DNA from 4 places in the Streptomyces antibioticus genome. Region 4 is predicted to be linked to each of the others. Evidence: riboswitches for the same ligand, from Rfam matches in the RefSeq annotation. Region 4 holds a riboswitch; each other region holds the start of a gene.
What was found. A riboswitch is a leader RNA that binds a small molecule or an ion and turns the genes downstream of it on or off. The one in region 4 is predicted to bind cobalamin.
Positions count from the first base shown of each region.

Region 1 (7,797 bases), 1.6 Mb from region 4:
GGCGAGCGCCTCGCCGAGCAGGTCGTCCGCGGGCACCACGCGGGAGACCAGACCCGCGCGCTCCGCCTCCGCGGCGTCCATGGTGCGCCCGGTCAGGCACAGCTCCATGGCCTTGGCCTTGCCCACCGCCCGGGTCAGCCGCTGGGAGCCGCCGAAGCCGGGGATCACCCCGAGCTTGATCTCCGGCTGGCCGAAGACGGCGGTGTCGGCGGCGAGCAGGATGTCGCACAGCATGGCCAGCTCGCAGCCCCCGCCGAGGGCGTATCCGGCGACGGCCGCGACGGTCGGGGTCCGGAGCTGTCCGAGCCGGTCCCAGGCGGTGAACCAGTCGGCGAGGTACATGTCCATGTACCCCTGCGGCTGCATCTCCTTGATGTCGGCGCCGGCCGCGAACGCCTTGGCCGACCCGGTGATGACGATGCATCCGCAGTCCGGGTCCCGGTCGAGCGCCTCGGTCGCGGCGACGACCTCGTTCATCACCCGGAGGTTCAGCGCGTTGAGCGCCTTCGGCCTGTTGAGGGTGAGCAGGGCGGTGCGGCCCTTACGTTCGACCAGGACGGTTTCGTAGCCGTCGGTCATGTGCTCGGTGGTCATGTGCTCGGTGGTCATGTGGTGTCTCCGCTCCGGTCCCTGATGGTGCGTACGATGCCGGAGAAGTCCTCCGTGTCGCCGACGCGTTCGGCGTAGTCGGCGTACAACTCGGAAGCACGCAGGCCGAGTTCCGCGTGCACACCGCCCTCGCGCAGCGCGTTGGTCGCGAGGCCCAGGTCCTTGGCCATCAGCGAGGCGGCGAACCCGGGGCGGTACTCGCGGTTGGCGGGGCTCGTCGGCACCGGCCCGGGGACGGGACAGTTGACGCTGAGTGCCCAGCACTGCCCGGACGCCGTGGAGGCCACGTCGTACAGCGCCTGATGCGACAGCCCGAGGCTCTCGGCCAGGACGAACGCCTCGCTGACGGCGATCATGGAGATGCCGAGGATCATGTTGTTGCAGATCTTGGCGGCCTGTCCGGCGCCCGCGCCGCCGCAGTGCACGGCCTTCTTGCCCATGGCCTCCAGCAGAGGGCGTGCCTCGGCGAACTCGTCCTCGCCCCCGCCCGCCATGAAGGTCAGCGTGGCGGCCTCGGCCCCGATCACCCCGCCGGACACCGGCGCGTCCAGGGCGCGCATGCCCGCGGCGACGGCCCGCTCATGAGCGGTGCGCGCGTCGGCGACGTCGATGGTGGAGCAGTCGACGAAGAGGGTGCCGGGGCGGGCGGCGGCCAGGATGTCGTCGTAAAGGCCCAGGACGTGGCGTCCGGCGGGCAGCATGCTGATGACCACGTCGGCTGCGGCCACGGCCCCGGTCACGGATGCCGCGGGCTCGACGCCGGACGCGGCGGCGGCCTCCACGGCCGCGGGGACCAGGTCGTGGCCGAGCACACGGTGGCCGGCCTTGGCCAGGTTGGCGGCCATCGGGCCGCCCATGTGGCCGAGTCCGACGAACGCGACAGTGCGGCTCACCAGACCACCTCCTCGGGGGTGTCGGACAGGGCGGCGAGGCCGAGTTCGCGCTCGCCGAGGGGTGCGAAGAAGCGCTCGACGTCCGCGGCGGTGACCTCGGCGAGGGTCGCCGGCGACCAGCGGGGGTCGCGGTCCTTGTCGATGACCTGGGCGCGGATGCCCTCCACCAGGTCGGGGGCGCGCAGACAGGCGCGGGAGACGCGGTACTCCTGGTCGAGGACCCGCTCCAGCGGGCCGAGCCGACGGGCCCGGCACACGGCGGCCAGGGTGACCTTGAGCGCGGTCGGGGACTTGGCGAGGAGGGTCTCAGCGGTGTCCTTGGCGGCCGGGCCGCCCTGGGCGAGGAGGCGCCGGACGATCTCCTCGACGGTGTCGGCGGCGAAGCAGGCGTCGATCCAGTCCCTGCGGGCCGCCAGTTCTCCCGGCGGCGGCTCCTGGACGTGACGCCGGAGGGCGTCGCGCACCGTCAGCTCGGCGAGGTCCTCGACGAAGGACCGCAGCGATTCCGAGGGCATGTGGTGGTCGGCGAGCCCGCACAGCAGGGCGTCCGCGGCGCCGATCGCCGTACCCGTCAGGGCGAGGTGCGTGCCCAGTTCGCCGGGGGCGAGGGCGAGCAGGTAGGTGCCGCCGACGTCGGGTACGAAGCCGATGCCGGTCTCGGGCATGGCGATCCGGGACCGTTCGGTGACGACGCGGACGCTGCCGTGCGCGGAGATGCCGACGCCGCCGCCCATGACGATGCCGTCCATGACGGCGACGTACGGCTTGGGGTAGCGGGCGATCCGGGCGTTGAGCGCGTATTCGTCGCGCCAGAAGGCCGCCGAGGCGCTGCCGTCGCCGTCGCGGGCGTCGTCGTGGATGGCGCGGATGTCGCCTCCGGCGCACAGACCGCGCTCCCCCGCGCCCGTGACGACGACGGTCTCGACGGCCGGGTCGTCCTCCCACTCGGTGAGCGCCTCGCCGATGCGGAGCACCATCTCGCGGGTGAGGGAGTTCAGGGCCTTGGGGCGGTTGAGGGTGATGTGGGCGGCGTGGCCGCTCCGGTGGAACAGGACGTCGTTCATCCGAACGCCTCCGTCAGACCGCGGGCCACGATGACGCGCATGATCTCGTTGGTTCCTTCCAGGATCTGATGGACCCTCAGGTCGCGGACGATCTTCTCGATGCCGTACTCGTTGAGGTAGCCGTAGCCGCCGTGGAGCTGGAGCGCCCGGTCGGCGACCGAGAAGCCGGTGTCGGTGGCGAAGCGCTTGGCCATCGCGCACAGGTACGGCGCCTGCGGATCGCCCCGGTCGAGGGCGTGGGCGGCCTGCCGCACGAGGGCGCGGGCGGCGGCCAGTTCCGTGGCCATGTCGGCGAGACGGAAGCGCAACGCCGCCGAGTCCAGCAGCCGCCCGCCGAACGCCTCCCGGTCGGCGAGGTGGGCGAGGCTGCGGTCGAGGGCGCTGCGGGCGCCGCCCAGGGAGCAGGCGGCGATGCCGAGCCGTCCGCCGTTCAGGCCGTTCATCGCGATGCGGAAGCCTTCGCCCTCGCGGCCGAGGAGCCGGTCGGCGGGCAGGCGGACTCCATCCAGGATCACCTGGCGGGTGGGCTGGGCGTTCCAGCCCATCTTCCGCTCGTTCGGCCCGAAGGAGAGGCCGGCGTCGTCCTTGTCGACGATGAAGGCGGACACCCCGTCGGCGCCCGCACCGCCGGTGCGGGCCATGACGAGGTACGTCTGGGCGGCCCCGGCGCCGGAGATGAACTGCTTCGCGCCGTTCAGCACCCAGCCGTCGCCGTCCCGGAAGGCCCGCGTGGTGAGGGCGGCCGCGTCCGAGCCGGCGCCCGGCTCGGTCAGGCAGTAGGCGGCGAGATCCTCCATGGCGCACAGGCGCGGCAGCCGACGCTCGCGCTGGCCGGCGTCGCCGTAGCGGTCGATCATCCAGGCGACCATGTTGTGGATGGAGAGGTAGCCCGCGATGGAGGGGCAGCCGGAGGCGAGGGTCTCGAACACGAGGACGCCGTCGGATCGGGTGAGGCCGCTGCCCCCGGACTCCTCGCGGACGTAGACGCCGCCGAGGCCGAGGCCGGCCGCCTTGCGCAGCACGTCCACGGGGAAGTGTTTGTCGCGGTCCCAGTCCAGGGCGTACGGGGCGAGATGGTCCTGGGCGAAGTCGAGCGTGGTCTCCACGAGGGCCTGCTGGTCCTCGGTGAGCAGGGTGCCGGTCATGTCGCTCATCCCATCGTGGGGATCGTGAAGCTCGCGCCTTCCCTCAGGCCGGCGGGCCAGCGCGAAGTGACCGTCTTCGTACGGGTGTAGAAGCGGATGGCGTCCGGGCCGTGCTGGTTGAGGTCGCCGAAGCCGGATCGCTTCCACCCGCCGAAGGTGTGGTAGGCGACCGGAACCGGGATGGGCACGTTGACGCCGACCATGCCGGTGTTCACCCGCCGGGTGAAGTCGCGGGCGGTGTCGCCGTCCCGGGTGAAGATCGCGACGCCGTTGCCGTAGGGGTGTTCGCTGGGCAGCCGCAGGGCCTGCTCGTAGTCGGCGGCGCGTACGACCGACAGCACGGGTCCGAAGATCTCCTCCCGGTAGACGCGCATGTCCGGGGTGACCCGGTCGAAGAGGGAGGCGCCGGCGAAGAAGCCGTTCTCATGGCCTGCCAGGACGAAGTCGCGGCCGTCCACCACGAGTTCGGCGCCCTCCTCGACACCGAGGTCGACGTAGGAGCGGACCCGTTCGACGGCCTCCGGGCCGACCAGGGGGCCGAAGTCCGCCGCCGGGTCGTCGCTGCGGCCGATGCGGAGGGTGCCGATGCGCTCCTTCAGCCGGGCCACGAGCGCGTCGGCCGTCTCCTCGCCAACCGGGACGGCCACGGAGATCGCCATGCAGCGCTCCCCCGCCGAGCCGTATCCCGCGCCGATCAGCGCGTCCACGGCCTGGTCGAGGTCGGCGTCCGGCATCACGATCATGTGGTTCTTGGCGCCGCCGAAGCACTGGGCGCGCTTGCCGTGGGCTGCGGCGGTCGCGTAGACGTGCGCGGCGACGGGCGTGGAACCGACGAAGCCGAGGGCGGCCACCCGGGGGTCGTCGAGGAGGGTGTCGACGGCCTCCCGTCCGCCGTTGACGACGTTGAGGACACCGGGCGGCAGCCCCGCCTCCAGGAAGAGTTCGGCGAGCCTGAGCGGGACCGACGGATCGCGTTCGGACGGCTTGAGGACGAAGGCGTTGCCGCAGGCGAGCGCGGGCGCCGCCTTCCACAGGGGGATCATCGCGGGGAAGTTGAACGGCGTGATCCCGGCGACGACCCCGAGGGGAGCGCGCAGCGAGTGGACGTCGATGCCGGTGCCGGCGTTGTCGGTGAACTCGCCCTTGAGCAGATGCGGGATTCCGGCGGCGAACTCCACGACCTCCAGGCCGCGTTGGAGGTCGCCGTGGGCGTCGGCGACCGTCTTGCCGTGCTCGGACGACAGCAGCCGGGCGAGCGGGTCCCTTTCCTGCTCGACGAGCTGGAGGAACCGCAGGAGCACGCGGGCGCGGCGCTGCGGGTTCCACTCGCCCCATTCCCGCTGGGCGTTGACGGCGTCGGCGATCGCCGCTTCCGTCTCGGCGCGGCTCGCCAGCGGCACCAGCGCCTGGACCTCCCCGGTGTTGGGGTCGTACACCTCCCCGTAGGACCCCGAGGTGCCCGGGGTGTGCTTGCCGCCGACGAAGTGCGTCAACTCGCGCACGGAGGCGCGTTCGTGCTCTCGGACCATGACTGCCTGCTCTCGTCAGGAGGGATCCGGGGATGGCGCGGCAGGCCGCCGCATGCCGACGTGGTGGCGGGCGGGTGCGGGGGCTGCGCGAGATCGCGTATGGCGTACGGGCCGTCAGGTCCTGACGGTGACGTGCGGGAGCGGGCCGGGCAGGGGCAGTGGGGCCCTGCCGGGGTCGGGTGCGCGCACCGGTGCCATGCGTGTCAGCTCCATCCTCGTGGACAACACGGAACGTCCCGCGGCCGGTATCCTGACTCCCGGATCAGCGCGCGCCGTCCGCCTTCCCGACGTCCTTCTCGTCAGTGGCGTACCGCTCGACGGCGTACTTCCCGGTCACAGTGGCGGGACCGCGCCGGAATCGCACCGGCTTCCCTGCACCGCGGGCCTTGTACGCGCGACTATATAGTTGGACATCCTAGTAAATCCAGTGCGGCGAGCCCCTCCACGAGAACGTGGCTGGTCAGCCGGGTTCGGATTCCGCCGTCCGGGGGTCGGCGAAGCGCACCGGGGCGCGGAAGCGGGCCTTGCGGGCGGCCCTGCGGAAGGTGGTCAGCACCGCGGGGCCCGCCAGCAGGACGCACACGAAGTTGGTGACCGCCCGGCCGGTGTCCCAGCCGAGGGACGTGGCGAGGTCGAAGGCGATGTAGCGCTGCCACTGCTCGGTGAAGGGGAGGCCGGGCAGATAGGCGACGGAGCTGCCGGGGTCCACAGAGAAGGGCCAGAAGGAGAGGTTGAGCAGGAAGCCGAAGAGATAGCCGGAGAGGGAGCCGTAGACGGCCAGCATCAGCACCTCGCGCCGGCCGCTCGCCCGGGGGAGGAATCCGACGAGCATCCCGACGAACGCGCACCCGAACATCTGGTACGGCATCCACGGCCCGACGCCACCGGTGATGAGCGCCGAGGCGAACAGCGAGGTGCAGCCGAGGGTGAAGCCGAAGCCGGGTCCGTAGACGCGGCCGGCGAGGACCAGGACGAAGAAGACGGTCTCGACGCCGGCCGTGCCGGCTCCCAGGGGGCGCAGGGCGGCGTTCACCGCGGACAGGACGCCCAGCATGGCCAGGGCCTTGGAGTCGATGCCGCCCTCGGCGATCTCCGACAGCACCACGCACAGGACGAGCACCAGGAGCACACCGAAGATGACGGGCGGCGCGTAGTTCGAGCCGAACTTGCCGGGTGCGACGACGAACGGCCAGAAGAAGGCGACGACGCCGAGGAACGCCGCCATCGTCATGACGACGGCGACCCGTGGGGTCAGCCGGATGGCGGCGGTCCTCACGGTCGGGCCGCCTTCACCTGGTCGACGGTCAGATACGGCAGCGGTGCGAGGATCTTCGCCGTCTGGGGTGCGAACACCGGTGAGGCCACGATGACGTCCGTAGTCGGGCCGTCCGCCACGACGTCCCCCTCGGCCATGACGATCACGCGGTCGGCGGCGCGGGCGGCGAACTCGACGTCGTGGGTGGAGACGACGACCGATCCGCCGTCCGCCGCGAGGGTGTCCACGATCTTGATGAGCGCCGTCTTGGCGCGGTAGTCCAGGCCGCGGGTCGGCTCGTCCAGGAGGACGATCCGGGGCGCGGCGGAGAGCTGGATGGCGAGGACGAGGGCGAGTTTCTGTCCTTCCGACAGGTCGCGGGGGTGCGTCGCGTCGTCGATGCCGGGCGCGATGCGGTCCAGGACGTCACGTGCTCCGACCGTGGTGCCCGACTCGGCGTCCGCCTGGTCGAGTTCCTGCTTGACGCTCTCCAGGTAGAGCAGGTCGGCGGGCGTCTGCGGGACCAGGCCGACCAGTCGGCGGGCGCGTGCGGCGGGCACGTCGTGCGGGTCGGGTCCGCCGGCGACCTTCACCGTTCCGGCGCGGCGCGGTCCTGAGCCTTGCAGCGCCCAGAGGAGGGAGGACTTTCCGGAACCGTTGCGGCCCATGAGCGCGGTCACCTCACCGGAGCGCAGCTCCAGGTCGACCTCGCGTACGGCGGGCACGCCGCGGTAGGCGACGGTGATGCCGCGGGCCGTCAGCAGCCGGGCGGGCTCCCCCGCGGGCGCCGGGCGGACCGGGTCCGGGGTGCGGCCGGCGAGTTCGGTCCGCAGGGGTGCGGCGGCGCGGCGGGCGTCGCGGACGGACAGGGGCAGCGGCGACCAGCCCGCGGCACGGCCCAGTTCGACGATCGGCGGCGCGATGGCCGACGTCCGCAGGATGTCGGCGGGCGGGCCGATGCGGGCGCGGCCGTCGCCGGGGAGGTGGATGACGCGGTCGGCGTACTGGACGACGCGTTCGAGGCGGTGCTCGGCCATCAGGACGGTGACGCCGAGGTCGTGGACGAGGCGGGTGACGGCGGCGAGGACCTCCTCGGCGGCCGTCGGGTCGAGGGCGGAGGTGGGTTCGTCGAGGACGAGCACGCGGGGGTGGGCGGTGAGGACGGATCCGATGGCGACGCGCTGCTGCTGGCCGCCGGAGAGTTCGTGCAGGGCGCGGTGGCGCAGGTCGGCGAGACCGAGCAGGTCGAGGGTCTCCTCGACACGTTTGCGCATGGTTCCCGGCGGGATCGCCAACTGCTCC
Region 1 is NZ_CM007717.1:8,326,141-8,333,937, reverse strand. Features, by position in the region: gene AFM16_RS37460 (enoyl-CoA hydratase) at 1-579, opposite strand, end outside; gene mmsB (3-hydroxyisobutyrate dehydrogenase) at 606-1,502, opposite strand; gene AFM16_RS37450 (enoyl-CoA hydratase/isomerase family protein) at 1,499-2,566, opposite strand; gene AFM16_RS37445 (acyl-CoA dehydrogenase family protein) at 2,563-3,711, opposite strand; gene AFM16_RS37440 (CoA-acylating methylmalonate-semialdehyde dehydrogenase) at 3,717-5,240, opposite strand; cobalamin riboswitch at 5,464-5,637, opposite strand; gene AFM16_RS37435 (ECF transporter S component) at 5,701-6,471, opposite strand; gene AFM16_RS37430 (ABC transporter ATP-binding protein) at 6,513-7,797, opposite strand, start outside.
Region 1: it holds a riboswitch for cobalamin, as region 4 does, so the genes downstream of both, AFM16_RS37440 (CoA-acylating methylmalonate-semialdehyde dehydrogenase) here and AFM16_RS30400 (energy-coupling factor ABC transporter permease) in region 4, are expected to answer to the same signal.

Region 2 (7,797 bases), 1.0 Mb from region 4:
CCGGGCGGGACCGGTCTGCTTCAGTGCAGGAAATCCCGCCAGAACGGGACGGTCGCCTGCGGGCGCCAGTCGTCGGGGGTGTGGGCGTCGAAATCGTCGAACTCGTGGTTGACGTAGTCGATCAGGTCAGTGCCGTAACACATGATGTCGGTGCCCCACACTGAGAGAACCGGGTGACTATGGGAGCCATGGCCGGCGGGCAGAAACCGATGCGCGTAGATGGGAACGAGCTTGGGGACCTGAGCAAGCAGTGCCTGAGCTTGCTGAAGGGCCTCGTCGGTATTCTCCGGCCGTTCCCCCCAGCTCGGATGCCAGTAGCCGTGTCGGACCGACAGGACAACGCCCTCCACCGGCCACTCAAGCCGCTTTCGAAGTTCTTTGGGGTCGCCGTTCCGCCAGTCCGGCCACGGCTTCTCCCACGTGTCCCCCTCTTCGGGCGGCTGACTGACCGGCAAGCCCGATGCCAGGAAAGCCCGGTGGTCGTCGGCAAATTCAAAGCCGTATTCCTGCTCAATACGCTGGAGCTCGATCTCGCTCAGCCCCGGAGCTATCTCGCAGCAGTCCGCAACGGCGAGAAGGCGCGCTGCTTCGATCCCCAACTTCATCCCATCCGGTCTCATCACGCCGGGACAGTACTGGTCCCGCCATCTGAGCTCGAACAGTTTTCGAAGACCACCCGGCTGCAGGCGGAGCCGCCTGACGCGAGATGAGCTCAGCCGCGCGGTGGCAGGACCTCGATCACGGTGGCCGTTCCGGCAACAGGTCGGGCTTCGTACATGGTGATCACATCGCCGCACTTCAGGTGCCTCCACAGCTCGGGGCTCAGAGGAGCCAGCCGAACGTCGGCGGTCTCTCCCGGGCCGAGCTCCTGCGCATACTCCACCCACAACCGGGCGATGTGCAGTTCTCGCTCCTCGCCAGCGGTGCGGTTGCCGATGTCCCACATAGGCCGGAGCCGCCCGTCCGCGGCAAAGGCAGTCCGGCGTCGGCCCTCCTCCGCACCCACCAGGCTCAGGGTGGCCCGGACGGTGCCGTGTCGAACTTCCCAGCCCCGCCACTCGCACCAACGCAGGCTGCGGTCGAGCATCATCTGGCGAGCGGCCTCGGCGAGGAGTTCCCAGAAATCAGCGGACACGGGGTGGACATCCCCGATCTCGATGAGAACGCCGAGCACCATCTCCCACTCCTGGCGCACGATGTCCTCGCGCACATCCCCGACCGTCTGTCCGTTCTCTGCCGCCGCGTCCTGCGGCAGCAGATCGGCGGCCTGCCGAAGGAGTGTGAACGCGTCATCCATGTGCTGCATTCTCCCCCGTCTCCGGACGCCCGTTGAAGGGCGACCAGACCGACCGGAGTTGGCGGCGCGACACGCCCCATGCTCGCTGGCGCCGCGATTGTTGCCCGCTATTTCGAGCAACCCGACAGTTCCGCGGTGGGCCGCCGGCCGTGTCGCAGTGCGTCCTTGAGGTGTCCGTGTCCTTGGAGTCGATGACGCCGATGCCGCGCAACAGGTCCCAGGCGGGGTGGGTGCCCACATAGGCTCCGCCGGTGAGTTCTTGCAGGTCGTGTCCGGTGTGCAGAACGGCCGCGGTGTACGACGCGGGGAACACGACCCCGGCGATCTCCTCCGATCCTCGAGATCCACACCGGCACGCCAGAGCGCGCTCGCAAGCCCGAACAAGCACATTCAGGGGTGCGCCGCCCGGCCCCACCGAGGAGGATGACGGCCGTGCACCTTCCCCACGTCTACCGCGTCACGAAGTACGACCCCGCCGACCGTGACGAACACGGGCACTACACCGGCACCGAGAGCACGGCGAGCGACCATGGCGCCGTCGAGGCGGCCTACCTCCGGGCGGTCGAGGCGTTCGCCGCGGAGACGGGCGTCGGCCGCCTCGCCGTGCGCGAGCCGCAGGTGCCGTCACTCGCACACTTCGGCGGAGAACCGGCGCTGCCCGGCTTCGGCCTCGACGCCCTCTTCCCGGACGGCCTCACCAGCCTCCACGACGGCGCCGAAGTGCCGCTCGGAACCGGCCTGGAGATGGTCCGGTTCATGCTGCGCGACGCGGGGGTCTGGTGCCGCCTGGAGGTGGCGGACGTGTTCGCGGTGCACGTCGGCTGGGACCAGTACCTCTACGTCGGCAGCGACCGGCCCTGCGAGGAGGCGGTGACGCGCACCGCCGCGCTCGGACTGTTCGCGGAACGGTGCGCGGCATCCCCGTACGCCGTGGAAGAGGAGGAGGACGGACGCGTCCAGGTTCCTGCGGACGACGAGTTCTGGGCCCGCGTACACCGGGCGGTCGCCGACGGCGAGGCCGGGCTGTTGGAGGAGACGTTCGTCGCGGGTGCCGAACGCTGGCACCGGCTGACCCCCGAAACCGTCGACGCGGTGCGGGCCGGGCTCGTTCCCCGCGCGTGTCTGGCCCTCTGGCCCGACCTGTCCACCGATGTCACCGCTGTCCTCGCCGGCCTTCCCGCCGACGGTCTCGTGGAAGGTGTCTGGCAGGAGCCGGACGGGCGGATCAGGAACGCGGTCGTCGACGAGAGCGGGTTCGCCGAGCTGGCCGTGCGGATGTCCGCCGCCACCGCCGCGACGCTTCTGTCCGTTTACGCCGACGAACGCGTCCCCCTTCTCACCGCCGTTCTGCCCGACGGCGACGGTGTGGTGCGGGCCCGTTGGCGGAGCTGAGCCGTGGCCGGGCGGCGGCAGTCCGGAGAGCGCCGCCGCCGGCCGGGGCCGGGCTACTGCTCGGCGGGCTTCGGGGCCGCCTGTTGGACGACCTCGAAGGACCACAGGGTGGAGGCCGAGGCCGCCGGCTGTGGGCGTTCGCCGTCTGACGCGCCGCCGCCGCGGTGGGCCGCCTTCATCGGGCCCTCCAACCACGCCTGGAACGACTCCTCGTCGCGCCAGCGTGTGTAGACGAGGTAGGTGTCCGTGCCCTCGACCGGGCGGAGCAGCTCGAACCACTCGAAGCCGTCCGAGTTCTCGACGGCGTGGGCGCGTGCGGCGAACCGCTTCTCCAGGGTCTCCCGCTGTTCCGCCGGGACGGTCAGTACGTTGATCTTGACTACGCTCATGGACCCATCCTGCACGCACCCCACATCGGCGCGACGCACCGGGCCACCTTCGGACGTGTTCGTGGGACCATCGCAGTTTGCGCAGCATCACCAAGAGGGGCGGACATGGCCAACTGGAAGGTCATCGGCGGAATCGTGGCGGGAGTCCTCGTCATCGGCGGTATCGGGTCGGCCCTGGACGACAAGGAGAGCGGCAAGGGCGGCGACGCCGTCGGTTCGGCGACTCCCAGTGCTTCGCGTACCGCCACGTCCCCGGCCAGCGCCGGTCCTGACGGCAAGGGCGATGTCGAGAAGCACGCCGTTCCGCGGTTCGTCGGTATGGGGCTCCAGTCCGCCCAGGACGCCGCTCAGGAGGTCGGCTTCTACAGTCTGACCTCGCACGACGCCCTCGGCCGCGGCCGGATGCAGGCGTTCGACCGGAACTGGAAGGTCTGCTCGCAGAGCGTCGCCGCCGGCCGGACCGTGGCGACGGACACCGAACTCGACTTCGGCGCGGTCAAGCTGGACGAGACCTGCCCCGCCAAGGACCGGACCGCTCCCGCGAAGGCCGACGGGACGATGCCCGACTTCAAGGGCAAGTCCGTGAAGGTCGCCCGCGCGGCGCTCGACTCCGGCACCTCGATCACCGTGGAGGACGCGTCCGCCGACGACCGGTTCGTGTTCCTGGAGTCGAACTGGCAGGTCTGCACCCAGAGCCCGAAGGCCGGTGCCGAACTGAACGGGCAGCCCGTGGAGTTCACGGCCGTGAAGTTCGGCGAGTCCTGCCCCTGACCGGCCGGAGGCGAGGCGCGTCGCACGCCTGCCCCCGGCCGGCCCCGTCAATCGGCCGTGAGGATCAGGAACCGTTCAGTTCCGCGCGGACCGTGCGGGCCGCCGTGACCAGGTTCTCCAGGGACGTGCGGGTTTCCGGCCAGGCGCGGGTCTTGAGGCCGCAGTCGGGGTTGACCCAGAGACGTTCGGCGGGGATGGCCCGCAACCCCGTGCGCAGCAGATCTGCCGCCTCCTCCGCGCTCGGCACCCGCGGGGAGTGGATGTCGTAGACACCCGGGCCCGCCTCGCGCGGATAGCCGTGGGCGGCGAGTTCGCGGGCGACCTGCATATGGGAGCGGGCCGCTTCGAGGCTGATGACGTCCGCGTCGAGGTCGTCGATGGCCTGGACGATGTCGCCGAACTCGGCGTAGCACATGTGGGTGTGGATCTGGGTGTCCGGGCGCACCCCGGCCGTGGTGAGACGGAACGCCTCGGTGGCCCAGGCCAGGTACGCCGTGTGGTCGGCCGCCCGCAGGGGCAGCGTCTCGCGCAGGGCGGGCTCGTCGACCTGGATGACCGAAGTCCCGGCCGTCTCGAGGTCGTTGACCTCGTCGCGCAGCGCGAGGGCGACCTGCCGGGCGGTATCGCCGAGGGGCTGGTCGTCGCGGACGAAGGACCAGGCGAGCATGGTGACCGGCCCGGTGAGCATGCCCTTGACGGGGCGTGAGGCGAGGGACTGGGCGTAGGCCGTCCAGCGCACGGTCATCGGCTCGGGGCGGGAAATGTCCCCGGCGAGGATCGGCGGACGGACGTAACGGGTGCCGTAGGACTGGACCCAGCCGTGCTGCGTGGCCAGATAGCCGGTGAGCTGTTCGGCGAAGTACTGGACCATGTCGTTGCGTTCGGGCTCGCCGTGCACGAGGACGTCGAGACCGGCCTTCTCCTGGAAGGCCAGCACCTCCTGGATCTCCGTCCTGATGCGCTCCTCGTAGGCCCCCGTGTCGATGCGTCCGGCGCGCAGATCGGCGCGTGCGGTGCGCAGTTCGGCGGTCTGCGGGAAGGAGCCGATGGTGGTGGTCGGCAGCAACGGCAGGCCCAGGTGGGCGCGTTGGGCCGTGGCGCGTTCGGGGTAGGGCTGGGCGCGGCGGGTGTCCGCGTCGGTGACGGCCTCGGCGCGGGCCCGGACCGCCGGGTCACGGGTGATCGGGGAGTTTGCGCGGGAGGCCAAGTCGACCTTGTTGGCGGCGAGTTGGGCCGCGATGGCGCCGGTGCCGCGGGTGAGGCCCTTGGCGAGGGTGACGACCTCCGCGGTCTTCTGACGGGCGAAGGCCAGCCAGCGCAGGATCTGCGGGTCGATGTCCCGCTCGGCGGCGGCGTCGAGCGGCACATGGAGCAGGGAGCAGGACGCGGCCACGTCGACCCGGTCGGCCAGACCGAGCAACGTACCCAGCGTGGTGAGCGACGCGGAGAGGTCGTTGACCCAGATGTTGCGGCCGTTCACCACACCGGCGACCAGCCGCTTCCCGGGCAGCCCGCCGACGGCGGCCAGTGCGTCCAGGTTGGCGGCCGCCCGCTCGGTGAAGTCCAGCGCCAGCCCCTCCACCGGGGCCTTGGCCAGCACGGGCAGGGCCTCGCCGAGCCGGTCGAAGTAGGAGGCCACGAGCAGTTTCGGACGGTCGGTGAGGGCGCCGAGGTCGCGGTAGGCGCGGGCCGCGGCGTTGAGTTCGGCCGGGGTGCGGTCCTGCACCAGGGCCGGTTCGTCGAGCTGCACCCAACCGGCCCCGGCGGCACGCAGATCGGCGAGGACCTCGGCGTACACGGGCAGCAGCCGGTCCAGGAGGGTCAGCGGGTCGAAGTCCGCCGGCACACCGGGTGCGGGCTTCGACAGCAGCAGATAGGTGACGGGACCGACGAGAACCGGCCTGGCCGTGAGCCCGAGGGCATGGGCCTCCTCCAACTCGGCGACCTGCTTGGCGGAGTCGGCCGTGAAGACCGTGTCCGGGCCCAACTCGGGCACCAGATAGTGGTAGTTGGTGTCGAACCACTTGGTCATCTCCAGCGGCGCCACGTCCTGGGTGCCGCGGGCCATCGCGAAGTAGCCGCCCAGCGCGTCCGCTTCGACGGCGGCGCGGTGCCGTTCGGGGATCGCGCCCACCATCACGGTCGTGTCGAGGACGTGGTCGTAGTACGAGAAGTCCCCCGTCGGGACCTCGTCGACGCCGGCGGCGGCGAGCTGCCGCCAGTTGCTCCGGCGGAGTCCGGCGGCGGTCTCCCGGAGGAAGTCGGCGGTGACGCGGCCCTTCCAGTGGCCCTCGATCGCCTTCTTCAGTTCCCGGCTCTGCCCCTGACGGGGGTAGCCGTACACGGTGGCCCGTGCTGCCGCGGCTGCGGGCTTGGTGGTCACGGAGATCTCCTTCGCGAGACTGATCCCTGAGATCCCGGCGACGGGACGAGAGCGCGAAGGGGTGACAGACCGTACGGCAGCGGCCCACGGCCGTCCGTACGATGTGTGCGCCGACCCGCCCTCGAGGTCACCGGGATGTCCGCGCGTGAGTGCTTCACGCACGGGCAGTTGGCAGGTCTTCGGACTCGTGGGCGCGTCCTCCGGCCGTCGGAGGTCACCTACTGGCCGTCGCTTCCCAGACCCTGTTCGTCGGGCCCAGTGCGTATGACGGCGGTCGTTCCCACTCACCGCTGCGGGGCAGTCCCGGATTCCCACCGGGTTCCCTCTTACGACGCTCCCGCCTGGCGGACGGGGCGAACCAGCTACGCGGGCCACCCTACGCGGTGCCGTCGTCCGCGTGAAACCCCCGGCCGCCGCGTGCCCCCGACCGGACGAAACCGACCCACCCGCCCCGGGCGTCCCTCCCGACGACAGGAAGATCACGACGACACGAGGACGGACACCATGGACCGGAACGACCCGATCCCGGCGGCCCAGGCGGCCCCGATGGCACGCCACGGCCGCCGCGCGGCACTCACCCTCGGCGCCGGAGCGGCCCTCGCCACCGCCCTGCCGGGTTCCGCACAAGCCTCCACGACCGACACGACCGACACGACCGCCGCGCACGCCTCGACGACCGCCGGAACACGCCTCGGCCGGCGCTTCCACGCCCTCGAACGCCGGTACGCGGCCCGCCTCGGCGTCTACGCCCACGACACGGCCACCGGACGGACGCTGGCGTACCGCGCGAACGAGCGGTTCCCGCTGTGCTCGGTGTTCAAGACCCTCGCCGCGGCAGCCGTGTTAAGGGATCTCGACCGCGACGGGGAGTACCTCGCCCGCCGGATCCGCTACACCGAGGAGTACGTCACCGCCTCCGGGTACGCGCCGATCACGGGCACCGACGAGAACGTGGCCGCCGGGATGACCGTCGCCGAACTGTGCGCCGCCACCGTCTCGCACAGCGACAACGGCGCGGGCAATCTGCTCCTGCGCGAGCTGGGCGGACCGACCGCGATCACCCGGTTCGCCCGCTCGCTCGGCGACCCGACGACCCGGCTCGACCGGTGGGAGCCCGAGCTGAACACGGCGGAACCGTGGCGCCGGACCGACATCACCAGCCCCCGCGCCATCGGCAGGACCTACGCACGGCTCCTGCTCGGCGGGGTCCTGCCGCGCGCGGACCGTGAGCTGCTGACGGGCTGGCTGGTCGCCAACACCACCAACACCGCCCGCTTCAGGGCCGGTCTGCCCGCCGACTGGACGCTCGCGGACAAGACCGGGGGAGGCGCGGCGTACGGCGTCGCCAACGACGTGGGGGTCGTATGGCCCCCCGGTCGGCCGCCGATCGTGCTGTCCGTGCTGTCGACCAAGTACGCCCCCGAGGGTCCCACGGACAATCAACTCGTTGCCCGGGCCGCCGCACTGGTGGCGGACGCGCTGACCTGAGAGCAGGCCGGCCGTCAGGACCGGGTGATCGTCACCTTCAGGTGCTTCATCAGCGGCTGGTCGCTCTGCTCGCTGTA
Region 2 is NZ_CM007717.1:7,739,962-7,747,758, forward strand. Features, by position in the region: gene AFM16_RS34960 (hypothetical protein) at 21-605, opposite strand; gene AFM16_RS34965 (hypothetical protein) at 713-1,306, opposite strand; gene AFM16_RS34970 (RNA-binding protein) at 1,730-2,689, shown strand; gene AFM16_RS34975 (antibiotic biosynthesis monooxygenase family protein) at 2,743-3,078, opposite strand; gene AFM16_RS34980 (PASTA domain-containing protein) at 3,184-3,849, shown strand; gene metE (5-methyltetrahydropteroyltriglutamate--homocysteine S-methyltransferase) at 3,914-6,232, opposite strand; cobalamin riboswitch at 6,386-6,610, opposite strand; gene bla (class A beta-lactamase) at 6,737-7,720, shown strand; gene AFM16_RS34995 (FdhF/YdeP family oxidoreductase) at 7,735-7,797, opposite strand, start outside.
Region 2: it holds a riboswitch for cobalamin, as region 4 does, so the genes downstream of both, metE (5-methyltetrahydropteroyltriglutamate--homocysteine S-methyltransferase) here and AFM16_RS30400 (energy-coupling factor ABC transporter permease) in region 4, are expected to answer to the same signal.

Region 3 (7,797 bases), 4.5 Mb from region 4:
TCCTCGCCGCGGGCGGCGGCCAGCAGTTCGGTGACGGCGCCGCCGACGGTCCGGGCGGCGAGCCAGGCGCGGTACTCGGCGCGGGCGGCGTTGGGGCGGAGCTGGGCGCAGCCGCGCAGCATGTCCTCGGCCGCCTGCTCGATGTTGCCCGCGGGGCTCTGCGCGGCGACGCAGATCTGCTCCAGCTTGACCCAGACCGCCCAGTTGCCGAGCGGGGTGAGGGTGGCCTGGCCGGCGCCGCAGGTGAGCGCGCCCACCGAGGCGAGGGCGTGCAGGGCCCAGTCGAGGAGGGGGGCGAGTTCGGCGTCGCGGGCGGGCTCCGCCGGGTCGGTGTCGACGGCGGGCGCGGCGGCCGCCGCCGGGCTGACGGCGTCGGCGGCGTAGGGGACCTCGCAGCGCTCGGTGCGCAGTTCGGTGACGCGCTGGCGCAGCAGGTCGAGGAGCTGCTCCACGGGCACGGGGCCGGCGGAGAGCTGGAGGAAGGAGAGCACCTGCGGCATGGCCGAGACGACCTCGGCGACGGCGGCGGGCTCCTCCCCCGCGGGTTCCGGGGTGGCGAGCGACCAGGCGTCGAAGAGGGCGACCCAGCCGCGGAGCACGGCGCCGTCGTCGCGGTTCCAGGCGCGCAGCCGCCAGCCGGGGCGGGCGCTGTCGCCGTGCACCTCGATGAGTCCGGCGAGGCGGGCGATGTCCCAGTCGTGGCGGACCTGGTCCCGGGTCAGGCCCAGATCGCGGGCCGCGCGTTCGGCGGACGGGTCGGACAGGGTGGCCTTGCCGTCGGCGGTCGCGGCGTCACGGCCGGGGCCGAGGGCGTTGTCGGCCCAGCGGGCGACACGGGCCGCGGCGGCCAGACCTGAGCGTGCCATTCTGGCCAGCTCCGCCGGGGCCGGAGTGCCTTCCGGGGGGCGGGGCGCGGGGCGGCGCGGGCGCCGCTCGTTCACAGCGGTGGGGGCGGCGGCCAGGGGTCGCGGGCGGACGAGTCGAAGCCTGGAGTCGCGCGGGATACGGGACGTCACGGGTGCAGTCTTCCGGTTGACGGTCCGAAAACCCAAACGGAATGTCACGGCGGGCGACGGGACTGGCCAACGCACGGCGTGCGCGGGGGCCCGCCGGGACCGGTTCAGGCCAGTGGTACGGCCTTAAACGGAACCTTCGGGGGCGGTCCTCGCCGCGGCTCAGCTCAGGGGGATGAGGAAGCGGCGGAGGGTCTCCTCGTAGTCCTTCGGGCCGACGTTCCACATCGCGGCGTGCGGGGCCCGGGCGACGGTGTGCAGGGAGACCAGGCCGGGGCGGCGGGCGGCGAGACGGCGGGACGCCTCCCAGGGGGCCACGGTGTCGTCGGGGCCGTGGAAGACGAGGGTCGGCACCCGCAGTCCGGCGGCCGGGTCGGCGGCGCCGTCGCCCGGGTCGCCGGATCCGCCGGGGCCGTCGTGCAGTCCGGTGCGGCCCTGGGCGGCGCGGACGGCGAGCGGCAGCAGGACGCCGGGGGTGTGTCTGGCGGCGGCCAGGGCGCGCAGGGTGGCCTGCCAGTCCAGCACCGGGGAGTCCAGGACGAGCCCGGAGACCCGGTCGCGCAGTCCGGAGTGGGCGGCCGCGCGCAGGGCCATGGTGGCGCCGGTGGACCAGCCGAGCAGGACGACGCGTTCGGCGCCGTAGCGGACGGCGTAGCGCATCGCGGCGTCCAGGTCGCGCCACTCGGTCTGGCCGAGGTGGTTCAGGCCGTCCGGCGGGCGGGGCGCGCCGAGGTCGCCCCGGTAGGAGAGGGCGAGGACCGGGAAGCGGCGGCTGTGCAGGAAGCCCATGAGGTTCAGGGCGTGCTCGCGGGTGGCGGCGAGGCCGTGCACGGCGATCACCCAGGTGCGCCGGTCGCCGGGCACGAACCAGGCGGGCAGCGGGCCCAGCTCGCCGGGCACGTCGACGTCGGCGTGGTCGAGGCCGAGGGCGGCGCTCGGGTTGCCGACGTACAGGTTGGGGGTGAGCCACACGGCGTCCCCGGGGCTCAGGCTGCCGTGCGTGACGCTTTCGAGCCGCCGTACGACGGTGTCGGCGGAGCCGGCAGCCTGCGGCAGCACGGGGCCGACGACCGCGTGGGAGCCGTCGCCCGCGAGCCCGTAGGTGCCGGGGCGCAGGCTGGCCAGATGGCGGGTGAGGGCGATCTGGCCGGCGGCGGTGCCGTGCACGGTGAGCCGGGGTTCGGTGGGCAGGGGCCGCCCGGGCGGCGCCTTCAGCGCGGCGTCGCTGGCGAGCCGCCCGGCGGCGACACTGACGGCGCCGGCGGCCAGGGCTGCGGTGACGGCAGCGGCCGTCGCGGTGACAGTGCGCACCCGTCCAGTGTCCTGGCCAATCCTCTTGGCGGCCAGTGGAGGGGCCCCAGGGGGTCGGGTCAGCCCGGCTGGCCGTAGTTGCGGAGGCGGGTGCCCGCTTCCGTGATCTGGGACTCCGTCAGGAGGGACGGGGTGTGGTGGGGGACCGAGGACGCCTTGAGCCAGAGGCTGCACATCCATTCGAGCTGGGCGGTGCGGTCGTAGGCCTGGTCGAGGGTGGTGCCGTGGGTGAGGGTGCCGTGGTTGCGGAGGAGGCAGCCGGTGCGTCCTTCGAGGGCGCGCAGGACGTTCTCGGCCAGCTCCGGGGTGCCGTAGGGCGCGTAGGGGGCGACGCGGACCGGGCCGCCGAGGGCGCCCGTCATGTAGTGGACGGGCGGGAGTTCGAGGACGAGCGTGGAGACGGCGGTGGCGTGGACGGCGTGCGTGTGGACGACGGCGCGGGCGTCGGTGGTGGCGTACACGGCGAGGTGCATGGGCAGTTCGCTGGTCGGGACGAGGGTGCCGAGCACCTGCCGGCCGGTGAGGTCGACGCCGGTGACGTCGTCCGGGGTGAGCCGGTCGTAGGGCACGCCCGACGGGGTGACGAGTACGGTGTCGCCGACTCGGACGGAGACGTTGCCCGAGGTGCCGACGACGAGGCCGTCCGCGACCGTGCGGCGGGCCGCCGCCACCAGGGCCTCCCAGGCGTCCGTCTCCTCGGGGAGCGGGTCCCGCCGACGCTGTTCGTACCGCTGCTCAGCCATGCCCCGATCCTGCCAGCGCACGGCCTCCCATCGCATACAACGGCGGCCGGATCACGCATCGTGGACCACCCGCTACGGGCCGCCGCGACAGGGGGTGACGACCCCCGGATGTGGACACCGCAGTGACCGCCTCAGTTCACCTTCCGTTCACCCAGGTTGCCTACGGTCAGCCGACCAATGACTTCGAAAGATTGCCTGGGTAAATGGAAAACTTCTCGCTGATCCTCGCGATTGTGGTGGTCACCGCACTCGCGTTCGATTTCACGAATGGTTTTCACGACACCGCCAACGCGATGGCCACCACCATCTCGACCGGTGCGCTCAAGCCCAAGGTCGCGGTGGCCATGTCCGCCGTGCTGAACCTTGTGGGCGCTTTCCTCTCCGTGGAGGTCGCCAACACGATCTCCAAGGGTCTCGTCGACGAGACCGGCATCCGTCCCGAGGTCATCTTCGCCGCCCTGGTCGGCGCGATCCTCTGGAACCTGCTGACCTGGCTGGTGGGCCTGCCCTCCAGCTCCTCCCACGCCCTCATGGGCGGTCTGATCGGCGCCACCATCGCCTCCGCCGACATGGGCGCGGTCCACGGTGACGTCCTGGTCACCAAGGTCCTGATCCCGGCGATCGCGGCCCCGCTGGTCGCGGGCGTCGCGGCGATGCTCGCCACCCGGCTCTCCTACCGCCTGGGCAGGAAGGCCGACGGCAAGGCCGCCGAGAAGGGCTACCGCGCCGGCCAGATCGCCTCCGCGGGCCTGGTCTCCCTGGCCCACGGCACCAACGACGCCCAGAAGACGATGGGCATCATCACCCTGGCCCTGGTGGCCGGCGGTGCCGTCGCCCCCGACTCCGACCCGCCGCTGTGGGTCATCCTCACCGCCGGTCTGGCCATCGCGCTCGGCACCTACCTCGGCGGCTGGCGCATCATCCGCACCATGGGCAAGGGCCTCACCGACCTCCAGCCGCAGCAGGGCTTCGCCGCCCAGACCAGCGCCGCGACGGTCATCCTGGCCTCCTCCCACCTGGGCTTCTCCCTCTCCACCACGCACTCGGTCTCCGGTTCCGTGATGGGCGCGGGCCTCGGCCGCAAGGGCGGGGTGGTCCGCTGGTCCACCGCGACCCGGATGTTCGTCGCCTGGGGCCTCACGCTCCCGGCCGCCGCCCTGGTGGGCGCGCTCGCCGAGTACGTCACCGGCTTCGGCGCCTGGGGCACGGCGGTGGTCGCGGTCTTCCTGGTCGCCTCCAGCGCCGCCATCTGGAAGATCTCCCGCCGCGAGCACGTCGACCACACCAACGTCAACGACCATCCGGACGAGCCGGCCGGTGTCGTCACCACCGCCATCGCCGCGGTGACTCCGCCGCCCACCGCCGCGATGACCGAGACGGTGCCCGAGCCGGTCTCCGAGACCCTGACCGCCACGATCGCCTCCCCGGCGGCCGAGCCGGCGGCCTCGCCCGCCCCCACGGCCTGAGCGCCATCCGCCCGGATACGCAGGAACGCGAAGGAACAGCATCCCTATGAAGATCGACTGGGCAGCCCTGGGCTCCGTCTTCGGCGTCAGCCTCGTGGTCACCGTGGCCCTCGTGGGCCTCTTCACCCTCGGCATCATGGCCCTCTCCCACCGCGAACGGGCCACCGCGCAGGGCGGCTCCGCCACCCTCGCCCTGACCGGCGCGTACGCCTGCTTCGCGGCGTGCACGGCCGCGGTGGCCTACGGGATCTCGCTGATCGTGGCCTGAGGCCACGACGACCGTCCCCGGGTGCGCCCGGTCCGGCCCCTTCCCGGGGTCCCGGACCGGGCGCGCCTTCGTGTGCGGCCCGGTCCGCGTACGGGCGGTGTGGGGTTCTGCACACTCTCCCCCCGCAGGTCAACGGCAAGTTGACGGCCCTTCGGGGCCCGTGGTGGACTGCCGGGGCCAGCTACGGCGGCAGAAGAGGAAGCCGGTGCGAATCCGGCGCGGTCCCGCCACTGTCACCGGGGTAGTAACCCCCGGGAGCCAGGAACTCTCACCGCCGGTCTCGTCGAACCAGGGCGCGGACACCCTGAGTGAGGACATATCGCCATGCGCGCTCGGTCGTTGAGGTACCGCACCAGGCCCCTGCCCGGCCGCACGGCCGGCTGAGCCGGTGCGTGCCGACCGCGTCCACGCGTACGGCGCCGCTCTCGGCCTCCTCGGCGACCTGCTGCTCGGCGATCCCCGCCGGGGCCATCCGGTCGCCGGATTCGGGCGGGCCGCCGGTGCCGTCGAGCGCGTGCTGTGGCGCGACCACCGGGGCTGGGGCGCCCTGCACACCCTGGTGTGCGCCGGGGGCGCCGTAGCGCTCGGGGCCGCCGCCTCGCGCGCCGTCCGCTCCTCCCCCGCCGGGTCCGTCGCCCTCACCGCCGCCGCCACCTGGGCCGTCGTCGGCGGCACCTCCCTCGCGCGCGAGGCGCGGGCCGTCGGCCACGCCCTGGAGACCGGGGACGTCGACGCGGCGCGGGCCCGGCTGCCGCATCTGTGCGGGCGCGACCCGCAGGCCCTGGACGCCGACGGGATCGTCCGCGCCGTGGTCGAGTCCGTCGCCGAGAACACCTCCGACGCCGTCACCGGGGCCCTGGTGTGGGGGGCGGCCGCCGGGGTGCCCGGGCTGCTCGGGTTCCGGGCCGTCAACACGCTGGACGCCATGGTCGGGCACCGCTCACCGCGCCATCTGCGCTTCGGGTGGACGTCCGCGCGCCTGGACGACCTCGCCGGCTGGCCGGGGGCGCGGCTCACCGCCGTCCTCGCCGTCCTCGCGGGGGACGATCCGCGGGGGGCCGTGCGGGCCTGGCGCGACGACGCCCACCGGCATCCCAGTCCCAACGCCGGGCCCGTGGAGGCGTCCTTCGCGGGGGCGCTCGGGGTGCGGCTCGGCGGGACGCTGTCGTACGGGGGCCGGGTCGAACACCGGCCGGTGCTGAACCAGAAGGGGCGTTCCGTGGAGGTCAAGGACATCGAGCGGGCGGTACGGCTGTCCCGCCGGGTCGCGCTGCTCGCGCTCGGCGTCACCGTCGCCGGGCGGGCCGCCGCCGCGCGGGTGCGGGGGCGGGCGTCATGACGGGCGGGGGGCTGCTCGTCGCCGGGACCACGTCCGACGCGGGCAAGAGCGTCGTCACGGCCGGGATCTGCCGGTGGCTGGTGCGGCAGGGGGTGAAGGTCGCGCCCTTCAAGGCGCAGAACATGTCCCTGAACTCCTTCGTGACGAAGGAGGGCGCCGAGATCGGGCGGGCCCAGGCCATGCAGGCGCAGGCGTGCCGGATCGAGCCGAGCGCGCTGATGAACCCGGTGCTGCTCAAGCCCGGCGGGGAGCGCAGCAGTCAGGTCGTGCTGCTCGGCAAGCCGGTCGGCGAGATGAGCGCGCGCGGCTACCACGGGGGCCGTCAGCAGCGGCTCCTCGGGACGGTCGTCGACTGTCTGGCCGAGCTGCGCAGCACCTACGACGCGGTGATCTGCGAGGGGGCGGGCAGCCCCGCCGAGATCAACCTGCGGCGCACCGACATCGTGAACATGGGCATCGCGCGCAGCGCCCGGCTGCCGGTGCTGGTGGTCGGCGACATCGACCGCGGCGGCGTCTTCGCCTCCTTCTTCGGCACCGTCGCGCTGCTGTCGCCGGAGGACCAGGAGCTGGTGGCCGGGTTCCTCGTCAACAAGTTCCGCGGGGACGTCAGCCTGCTGGAGCCGGGGCTCGACATGCTGCACGGGCTCACCGGGCGCCGCACCTACGGGGTGCTGCCCTTCCGGCACGGGCTCGGGATCGACGAGGAGGACGGTCTGCGGGTGTCGCTGCGCGGCACCGTGCGCGAGTCCACCGTCGCGCCGCCGGTCGGCGAGGACGTGCTGCGGGTCGCCGTGTGCGCGATCCCGCTGATGTCCAACTTCACGGACGTGGACGCGCTGGCCGCCGAGCCCGGTGTCGTCGTGCGGTTCGTGGACCGGCCCGAGGAGCTGGCCGACGCCGATCTCGTCGTCGTCCCCGGCACCCGGGGGACCGTGCGGGCGCTGGAGTGGCTGCGCGAGCGCGGGCTCGCCGACGCCCTCGCCCGGCGGGCGGCCGAGGGGCGGCCCGTGCTCGGGATCTGCGGCGGCTTCCAGATCCTCGGCGAGCACATCGAGGACGACGTCGAGAGCCGCCGCGGGCGGGTCGACGGGCTCGGACTGCTGCCGGTCCGGGTGCGGTTCGCCCCGGAGAAGACCCTCACCCGGCCGGTCGGCGAGGCCCTCGGCGAGCGGGTCGAGGGGTACGAGATCCATCACGGGGTCGCCACCGTGACCGGCGGGGAGCCCTTCCTCGACGGGTGCCGGGCGGGCTCGGTGTGGGGCACGCACTGGCACGGTTCGCTGGAGTCGGACGGCTTCCGGCGGGCCTTTCTGCGCGAGGTGGCCGCCGCCGCGGGCCGCCGGTTCGTGCCGGCCGCCGACACCTCCTTCGCCGCGCTGCGCGAGGAACAGCTCGACCGGCTCGGCGATCTGATCGAACAGCACGCGGACACGGACGCGTTGTGGCGGCTCGTCGAGTCGGGCGCGCCGCCGGGACTTCCCTTCGTGCCACCGGGGGCGCCCGCGTGAACACCGTGCCGTCCCACGGGAACACCGTGCCGTCCCGTCCGCCCGTCCCGTCCGCCCGTCCCGCGTCCGGAGCCGGCCGGCGACCTGGAGGAGAACCAGTGACCACCCCCTTCCCATTCACGGCCGTCGTCGGCCAGGACGATCTGCGG
Region 3 is NZ_CM007717.1:2,157,723-2,165,519, forward strand. Features, by position in the region: gene AFM16_RS09625 (hypothetical protein) at 1-1,016, opposite strand, end outside; gene AFM16_RS09630 (alpha/beta hydrolase) at 1,176-2,324, opposite strand; gene AFM16_RS09635 (class II aldolase/adducin family protein) at 2,384-3,067, opposite strand; gene AFM16_RS09640 (inorganic phosphate transporter) at 3,271-4,533, shown strand; gene AFM16_RS09645 (hypothetical protein) at 4,580-4,801, shown strand; cobalamin riboswitch at 4,949-5,088, shown strand; gene AFM16_RS09650 (cobalamin biosynthesis protein) at 5,190-6,140, shown strand; gene AFM16_RS09655 (cobyric acid synthase) at 6,137-7,648, shown strand; gene AFM16_RS09660 (putative cobaltochelatase) at 7,747-7,797, shown strand, end outside.
Region 3: it holds a riboswitch for cobalamin, as region 4 does, so the genes downstream of both, AFM16_RS09650 (cobalamin biosynthesis protein) here and AFM16_RS30400 (energy-coupling factor ABC transporter permease) in region 4, are expected to answer to the same signal.

Region 4 (7,797 bases):
TCCCTCGCCCGCCCCCTGCGCGCCGCCGCGCTCGTCGCCGGGCTGGCCCTGCTCCCGCTGGCCACGGCGTGCGGAGCGGGCGCGGACGCCGCCAAGCCGGCGGAGGACAAAGGCGCGTCGCGGCTCTCCGCCACGCCCGCCGCCGGGGTGGTCGCCCCGCCGAAGGTCGAGGTGATCGCCGGTCTGCTCGGCTGCGAGCCCGCGATCCGCACCGAGGCCGACGAACTCCGCGAGGGCACCTGCCGCTCCGCGAAGGCGAACTACCTCATCACGACCTTCCCGGCGGAGAAGTTCAAGCTGACCTGGCTGGACTCCGCGAGCATCTACGGCGGCACCTATCTGGTCGGCCCGCGCTGGGTGGTCAGCGGACGCCCCGAACTGCTGGAGCCCGCCCGGGAGAAGGTCGGCGGCGACATCCAGCAGCTCCGGGGCATGAACGACGCCACCGCACCCGGCGCCCCCTGAGGACGCCCGTCACCTCCCGGTGGGCGCGGCGGCCAGCGCGGCCAGTTCCTCCGCCGTGCGCGGGCCGGGCGTGCCGTCCGTCAACATGCCCCGGGCGCGCAGCAGTTCGGCGGCGGCGACACCCCACGGCAGTCGGAGCCCGGCCTGTGCGAGCAGGTCCGCGCGGGCCAGCATGTCCGCCGCCGGGCCGGTGTGGGCGCCGGACGGCGTGAGCAGCGCCGCGTCGTCGGCCCAGCGCAGGGCGAGGTCGACGTCATGGGTGGCCATCACCACCGTGGTGCCGGACGCGCGCAGCCCGTCGAGGGTGACCAGCAGCCGTTCCTGGCCGTCGGGGTCGAGCCCGGCGGTCGGCTCGTCCAGGATCAGCACACGCGGACGCATCGCGACGGCGCCCGCGATGGCCGTCCGCTTGCGCTGCCCGTACGACAGCAGATGGGTGGGCCGTTCGGCCAGGCCCGTGATGTCCAGGGCGGCGAGCGCCTCGTCGACGCGGGCCCGCACCTCCGTGTCGGACAGGCCGAGGTTCAGCGGCCCGAACGACACGTCCTGGCCGACGGATGCGGCGAACAACTGGTCGTCGGGGTCCTGCACCACGAGCTGCACCGTCGTCCGCAGCCGGGTCAGCCCCTTGCGGTCGTAGCCCACCGGGCTTCCCTCGACGCTCAGTTGGCCGGCGTGCGGCCGAAGTCCCCCGCTGAGCAGCCGCATCAGCGTGGTCTTGCCGCTGCCGTTGCGCCCCAGCAGGGCGAGCGCGCGTCCGGCGCGGATCTCGAAGTCCAGCCCGTCGAGCACCGAAGGGCCGTCCTCGTAGGCGAAAGAGGCGCCCCGCAGGGCGACCAGCACGGGCTCGCTCACGTCGGCGGCCTTTCCAGGACGAGGGTGAGGGCGGCCAGCGCGGCGAGGAGCGCGACACTGGCCGCCGTGAAACGGACGGAGACCCGGGCCTCGGGCACGAGGACGCGCAGGGTGCCGTCGTAGCCGCGCCCGGCGAGACCGGCCTGGAGCCGCGCCGCCCGGTCGAAGGCTCGGACGAACGCCGTCGCGCCGAGCCCGGCCAGCGCCCGCCACTCCGCGGCCCGGCTGGTGTGCCCGAGCCGCGCCGCCTGCGCCTCCCGGATCCGCCGCATCGAGTCGAGCAGCAGGAAGCTCATCCGGTACGTCACCAGCGCCACGTCCACGACGGGTGCGGGCACCCCGGCCCTGACCAGGCGCGGCAGCAGGTCGGACATCGGTGTGGTGAACGCGAACAGCAGAACGCCGAGCGAGGCGGCCGAGGTGCGCAGCAGCAGTTCCCCGGCGCGTACGGCACCGCCGTCCGCCCAGCCCACGAGCCCGCCGGGGCCGCCCACTTGGACGAGCAGGGTGACCGCGCCGGTGACGCAGAACCCGAGCGGCACCCGGTAGGCCCGCCACAGCCGGCGGCCCGGCACCCCGGCCGGTCCCAGCAGCACCGCGAGAGCGGTCACCAGGACGAGCGCGGCGCCGGGCCAGGGCGGCAGACAGACGGCGAGAGCGGTCAGGCCGAGCCCGAGCACGGCCTTGTCCACGGGATGGCGGCGGCGCCAGCGACTGCTGTGCGCCGCCGCGTCGATCGGCAGCACCCGGTCAGGCCCGTTCGGCGGCGGGGCCGGCGGAGGTGCTCTCGGCCGATGGGGCCGATGCGGCCGAGCCGGTGTCCGGGGCGTCCTGGCGGGCCAGAGCCCGCTCCTCGCCCTGGCGCCGGCCCCGGTGCACGCCGAAGTAGTAGGCGAGGACCCCGGCGCCCAGCGCCGCCTGGACGGCGAACAGCGCCGACTCGATCTCGCCGGACGGCGGTTCGTAGAGCGGGGAGAACCATGGCTCGTAGTCCGGCTCGATCTCGGTGATCGCCGTCTCCGCCTCGGCGTCGGCGCCCGTGAACGGCTCCTCCTTGTGGTCGCCGAGCCCGAGGGCCAGCGGCAGGACGGCCAGCGCGGCCACGACGAGCAGCAGCAGGGCGTTGATCTTCGTGTTGCGGTTCATCGGGCCACCGCCTCGGTGCCGGCGTCGGCGGAGGCGCCGTTGTCGGCTCCGCCCCGGTTCCGGCCGCCGGTCACCAGCACACCGAGCCGGGTCAGTTCACCCTTGCTCGACTGCACCAGCAGCCGCATCACGAACACCGTGAGCAGACCCTCGCTGACCGCCAGCGGGATCTGGGTGACGGCGAAGATGGAGCCGAACTTGCCGAGCGCGCCCAGGAATCCGCTGCCCGGGTCGGGGAACGCCAGCGCCAACTGCACGCTGGTCACGCAGTAGGTGGACAGGTCGGCGGCGAACGCGCCGAAGAACACCGCGACCATCAGCGGCACGTCGAAGCGCCGCAGCAGTTTGTAGACGGCGTATCCGGCCCATGGTCCGACGATCGCCATGGAGAAGACGTTGGCGCCGAGCGTGGTGAGCCCGCCGTGGGCGAGCAGCAGCGCCTGGAACAGCAGGGTGATGGTGCCCAGGACGGCCATGATCGGCGGCCGGAACAGGATGGCGCCCAGGCCGGTGCCGGTGGGGTGGGAGCAACTCCCCGTCACGGACGGCAGTTTCAGGGCGGAGAGGACGAAGGTGAAGGCCCCGGAGGCGCCGAGCAGCAGGGTGCTCTCGGGGTTCTCCCTGACCTCACGGGTGAGTGAACGGACTCCGTGGACGACAAATGGTGCGGACGCGACGCCCCAGGCGACGGCGTGCGCCGGCGGGAGGAAACCCTCGGCTATGTGCATGGTTCAGCAGACCCTCTCCAGCACCTCGTGGATGGTTGACGCGCCCCGGCCGGTCTCCTGGCTGACGGGTACCACCGTCCGTGCTCCGCCTTCCCGGGTCCGAGGACCCAGTGGCTGCCCGTGAGGGCCGGAGCCGGACTTCCCGATCACAGTGGCGAGGGCCGCACCGGTTTCACACCGATTTCCCGTTCACCGAGGCGTGGTGACAGTAGTGCCCGTACGAGGCCCCTGACAAGCGACAACGGGGGGCGCGAAGGCGGCGTGGGACGGCTCACACACCGGCGCACACCCAGCGCACACGCGGAGCACGGCGGCGACACGCGGCGACACGTCCCTGGTCCTAGGTCCTACGGCTGATCAGCACCGGCACCCTTCTGCTGTTAGCGTGCACTTGCATACCATTCGCAATAACGTCGGAGGACGTTGGACATGGCGGTTTACACGCTCCCGGAGCTTCCGTACGACTACGCGGCGCTCGCCCCGGTCATCAGCCCCGAGATCATCGAGCTGCACCACGACAAGCACCACGCGGCGTACGTCAAGGGCGCGAACGACACCCTGGAGCAGCTCGCGGAGGCCCGGGACAAGGAGTCCTGGGGTTCGATCAACGGCCTGGAGAAGAACCTGGCGTTCCATCTCTCCGGGCACATCCTGCACAGCATCTACTGGCACAACATGACCGGCGACGGCGGCGGCGAGCCGCTGGAGGCGGACGGCGTGGGCGAGTTGGCGGACGCGATCGCCGAATCCTTCGGCTCCTTCGCGAACTTCAAGGCACAGCTCACCAAGGCGTCGGCCACCACCCAGGGTTCGGGCTGGGGCGTCCTCGCCTACGAGCCGCTCTCCGGCCACCTCATCGTCGAGCAGGTCTACGACCACCAGGGCAACGTCGGCCAGGGCTCCACCCCGATCCTGGTCTTCGACGCGTGGGAGCACGCCTTCTACCTCCAGTACAAGAACCAGAAGGTCGACTTCATCGACGCGATGTGGGCGGTCGTCAACTGGCAGGACGTGGCCCGGCGTTACACGGCCGCCAAGGAACGCGGCGACAGCCTCCTCCTGACCCCGTGACCGACACACCCCGAGGGGCGGCCCCGATCGGCACGGGGCCGCCCCGCCCTTGTCAACGCCCAGCGGCGAGGACGTTACGAGGCACTCGTCCGGCACCCCGGTGCCATGCGGACGCCCACAGCGGACAGCATCTGTCCTCGATCCCCGCTACCGTCCCGTCCATGACGAAGCCGACCCCCGCCGCCCCCGTGCTCGACGCCCGCGCACTCAACCGCGCGACCCTCGAACGGCAGTTGTTGCTGCGGCCCGCCGCGCTGGCGGCGACGGAGGCCGTCACCCATCTGCTCGGGCTCCAGGCGCAGAACGTCAGGCCGCCGTACTACGCGCTCGCGGCCCGTCTCGCCGGATTCCGTCCCGAGGACCTGTCCGCGCCGATGGCCGACCGCCAGGTGGTCCGGATCGTCACCATGCGCTCCACGATCCACACCCACACCGCCGACGACGCGCTCACCCTGCGGCCGCTGGTGCAGCCCGCCCGCGACCGCGAGCTGAACGCGTTCCGCAAGGGGCTGGCCGGAGTGGACCTGGACGAACTCGCGGGGCTCGCCCGGGACCTCGTGGAGGAGGAGCCGCGCACGATGGCGCAGTTGCGCGAGGCGCTGTCCGCGCGGTGGCCCGAGGCCGACCCGCAGTCGCTGGGGCTCGCGGCCCGCTGCCGGCTCCCGCTCGTCCAGGTCACCCCGCGCGGGCTGTGGGACCGCAGCGGACAGGTCGCGCTGACGACCGCCGAGCACTGGCTCGGCCGGCCCGCCGAACCCGCCCCGGCGCCGGACGACGTCGTGACGCGCTACCTCGCCGCCTTCGGACCGGCCTCCGTCAAGGACATGCAGACCTGGGCCGGGCTCACCCGGCTGCGCGACGCCTTCGAGCGGCTGCGGCCCCGCCTGGTCACCTTCCGCGACGAGCACGGCGTCGAGCTGTTCGACCTCCCGGACGCCCCCCGCCCGGACCCGGACACCCCGGCCCCGCCCCGGTTCCTGCCCGAGTTCGACAACCTGCTGCTCTCCCACGCCGACCGCACCCGCGTCGTCCCGTCCGACTACCGGGGCCGCACCTGGCGGGGCAACCAGGCGTACCGCACCCTGCTCGTCGACGGGTTCCTCGCGGGCGTGTGGCGGCTGGAGGAGGACGCGCTCGTCGTCGAACCGTTCGGGCGCCTCACCGCGGGGCAGCGGCGGGAGGTGGCCGGGGAGGCCGAGCGGATGCTGGCCGCGCTGCACCCGGGGGAGCCCCGTGACCTGCGGTTCGGGACGGTCGTGGAGCGGTGACGCGGGACGTGGATAGGGGGCGCTGCGGGCCGCTCGTGGAGGCTCGCAGCGCCCCCTGGCATTCACCTGAGGGGTGCTCAGGAGTTCATGGGGCGTACGCGGTGACCCGTCAGGAGTTCACCTGCGTGGCGACCAGGCCGGAGAAGGCGGTCAGCCGGGTGTAGACACCCGGGTGACCGGCCTGGGCACAGCCCTCGCCCCAAGAAGTGATCCCTGCCAGGACGCCCCCGATGAGCAGGGGACCGCCGCTGTCGCCCTGGCAGGTGTCTACGCCGCCGGAGGAGTATCCGGCGCACACCATGTCGGACGGCACGAAGTCCGAACCGTAGGAGCTCGCACAACCGGAGTCGGAGACGATCGGCACGGTCGCCGTCCGAAGCTGGTTGGAGGAGCTGCCGTTCTGTGAGGTCGTGCCCCAGCCCAGGACGCGGGCCGTCGTGCCGGCCGCGTACAGATCGGTCTGGGACGAGGTGACGTACGACGCCGTGGTGTACGGCATCGACGTCGACAGGGTCAGCACCGCCACGTCCTCGCCGTCGGTGGCGTCGGTGTAGTTCGGGTGGATCCAGATCTTGCTGACCCGGCTGACCGTGCCGTTCGTACCGTTGAGGTACGTGCGGCCGCCGACGACGCGCACACTGCTCGTGCTCTCTCCGACCATGCAGTGCGCGGCCGTGACGACCTTGGTCGGGGAGACGAGCGTCCCTCCGCAGAACTGGTTCTGCGAGGCGTCCGTGATCTGCATCATGAACGGGTACGCGGTCGTGGTGGTCGTCGTGCCGCCGACGATCGGCTGCGGCGCTGCGACAGCGGTGGGGGCGCTGAGCAGACAGGTCGCCGCCGCCGCGGCGGCCGCCGCGACGACTGCGGCGGCCTTCCTGGCACGGTTGAGCCCGTACATGAATCTCCTTGTGGGGGGAGCTGCCGGTGGGGGGTTCGCACGGGCGTGGGGGGTGTGTACGGGGGTCGCGGGACCGACCCCCGTCTGCCCGGGCGAGCGGCACATCACGAACGCTAGGGCCCGGCGCACCCACCTCCCAATGAGGGAACCCCCTAAGGGAGTTGGGGCAGGGAAAACCCTCGGTCGTACACAGGGGGCGCACAGGGTCCGACGGGTCCGTGTTCCGTGGATCCGCGAGGGCAGTTAACCCCGCGCCCCGCTCACTTGGCGTGGCGCCCCGCCGCCAGTCGGACAATATCCACCCGCGAGCGGATTCCCAGCTTCCGGTAGACCCGGGTCAGGGTCGCCTCGACGGTCTTCACGCTGATGAACAGGCGCGCGGCGATCTCCCGGTTGGTGGCGCCCTCCATGACCAGCGCGGCGACCTGACGCTCCATCGAGGCCAGCCCCTCCAGCGCGTCGGCGGCCTGCGCGGGCGGGGCGGCCGGGCGGGCCCCGTCCGTCTCCTCCAGGGCCGCCGCGTCCACCTGGCGCAGCCAGGGCAGCGCCCGGCACCGCCGGAACAGCCGCGCCGCCTCGTCGTACGACGTCGGACCGGGCTGCCGGGCGCGCAGCCGGGCGTGCGCGAACGCGGCGCGCGCCTCCTCCAGGCCGTAGCCCAGTTTGGCCAGCCGGTCCTGGACGGACGTCAGCCGGGCCAGCGCCGCCTCGTGGTCGCCGTGCGCCGCCCGCACCAGGGCCTCGGCGCGGTCCAGCACCGCGAGGACGCTCTCCCGGCCGAGCCGGAGGGCGTGTTCGCGGCTGACGTCGATGACGTCCTGCGCCTCGCCCGGTTCGCCCACCCGGACCAGCGCCTCGGCGAGGTCGCCCTGCCAGCGGCCGCGGGCCGGGTCGGTGATGCCCATGCCCTGCTCCAGCTCGCGCACCCGGCGCAGCGAGGCGACCGTGCCCGCGGCGTCCCCGGCCACCAGTTGGGCGTAGCCGAGCGCGGCCAGCGCCCGCGAGAGGTACATCTGGTCGCCGTCCTCCTCGGCGTGGTCGGCGGCCTCCCTGGCCAGCACCAGCGCCTTGCCCACGTCACCGCCGGACGCCTCGGCCAGCGAGGTGAGCATCGCGGACGCGCCCAGGCCGATGCCGGAGTCGCGGGCCAGCTTGAGGCTCTCGCGGGCCAGGTCGAGGGCGCGTCCGCAGTGCCCGGAGCGCAGTTCGGTGTCGGCCAGGAACCGCTGGAAGTGCACCTCGCTCTCGACCATCCCGCGCCGCCGCACCTCGCGCAGCAGCGCGGTGATGGTGGCGCGGGCGTCGGGGAGCTGGTCGCTCATCAGCAGCCAGCGGAACCGGGCCATGCCGGCGCCGTTGTGAT
Region 4 is NZ_CM007717.1:6,703,248-6,711,044, forward strand. Features, by position in the region: gene AFM16_RS30380 (hypothetical protein) at 1-465, shown strand, start outside; gene AFM16_RS30385 (ATP-binding cassette domain-containing protein) at 475-1,320, opposite strand; gene cbiQ (cobalt ECF transporter T component CbiQ) at 1,317-2,066, opposite strand; gene AFM16_RS30395 (energy-coupling factor ABC transporter substrate-binding protein) at 2,071-2,466, opposite strand; gene AFM16_RS30400 (energy-coupling factor ABC transporter permease) at 2,463-3,194, opposite strand; cobalamin riboswitch at 3,225-3,406, opposite strand; gene AFM16_RS30405 (superoxide dismutase) at 3,624-4,265, shown strand; gene AFM16_RS30410 (winged helix DNA-binding domain-containing protein) at 4,427-5,533, shown strand; gene AFM16_RS30415 (S1 family peptidase) at 5,643-6,434, opposite strand; gene AFM16_RS30425 (ATP-binding protein) at 6,695-7,797, opposite strand, start outside.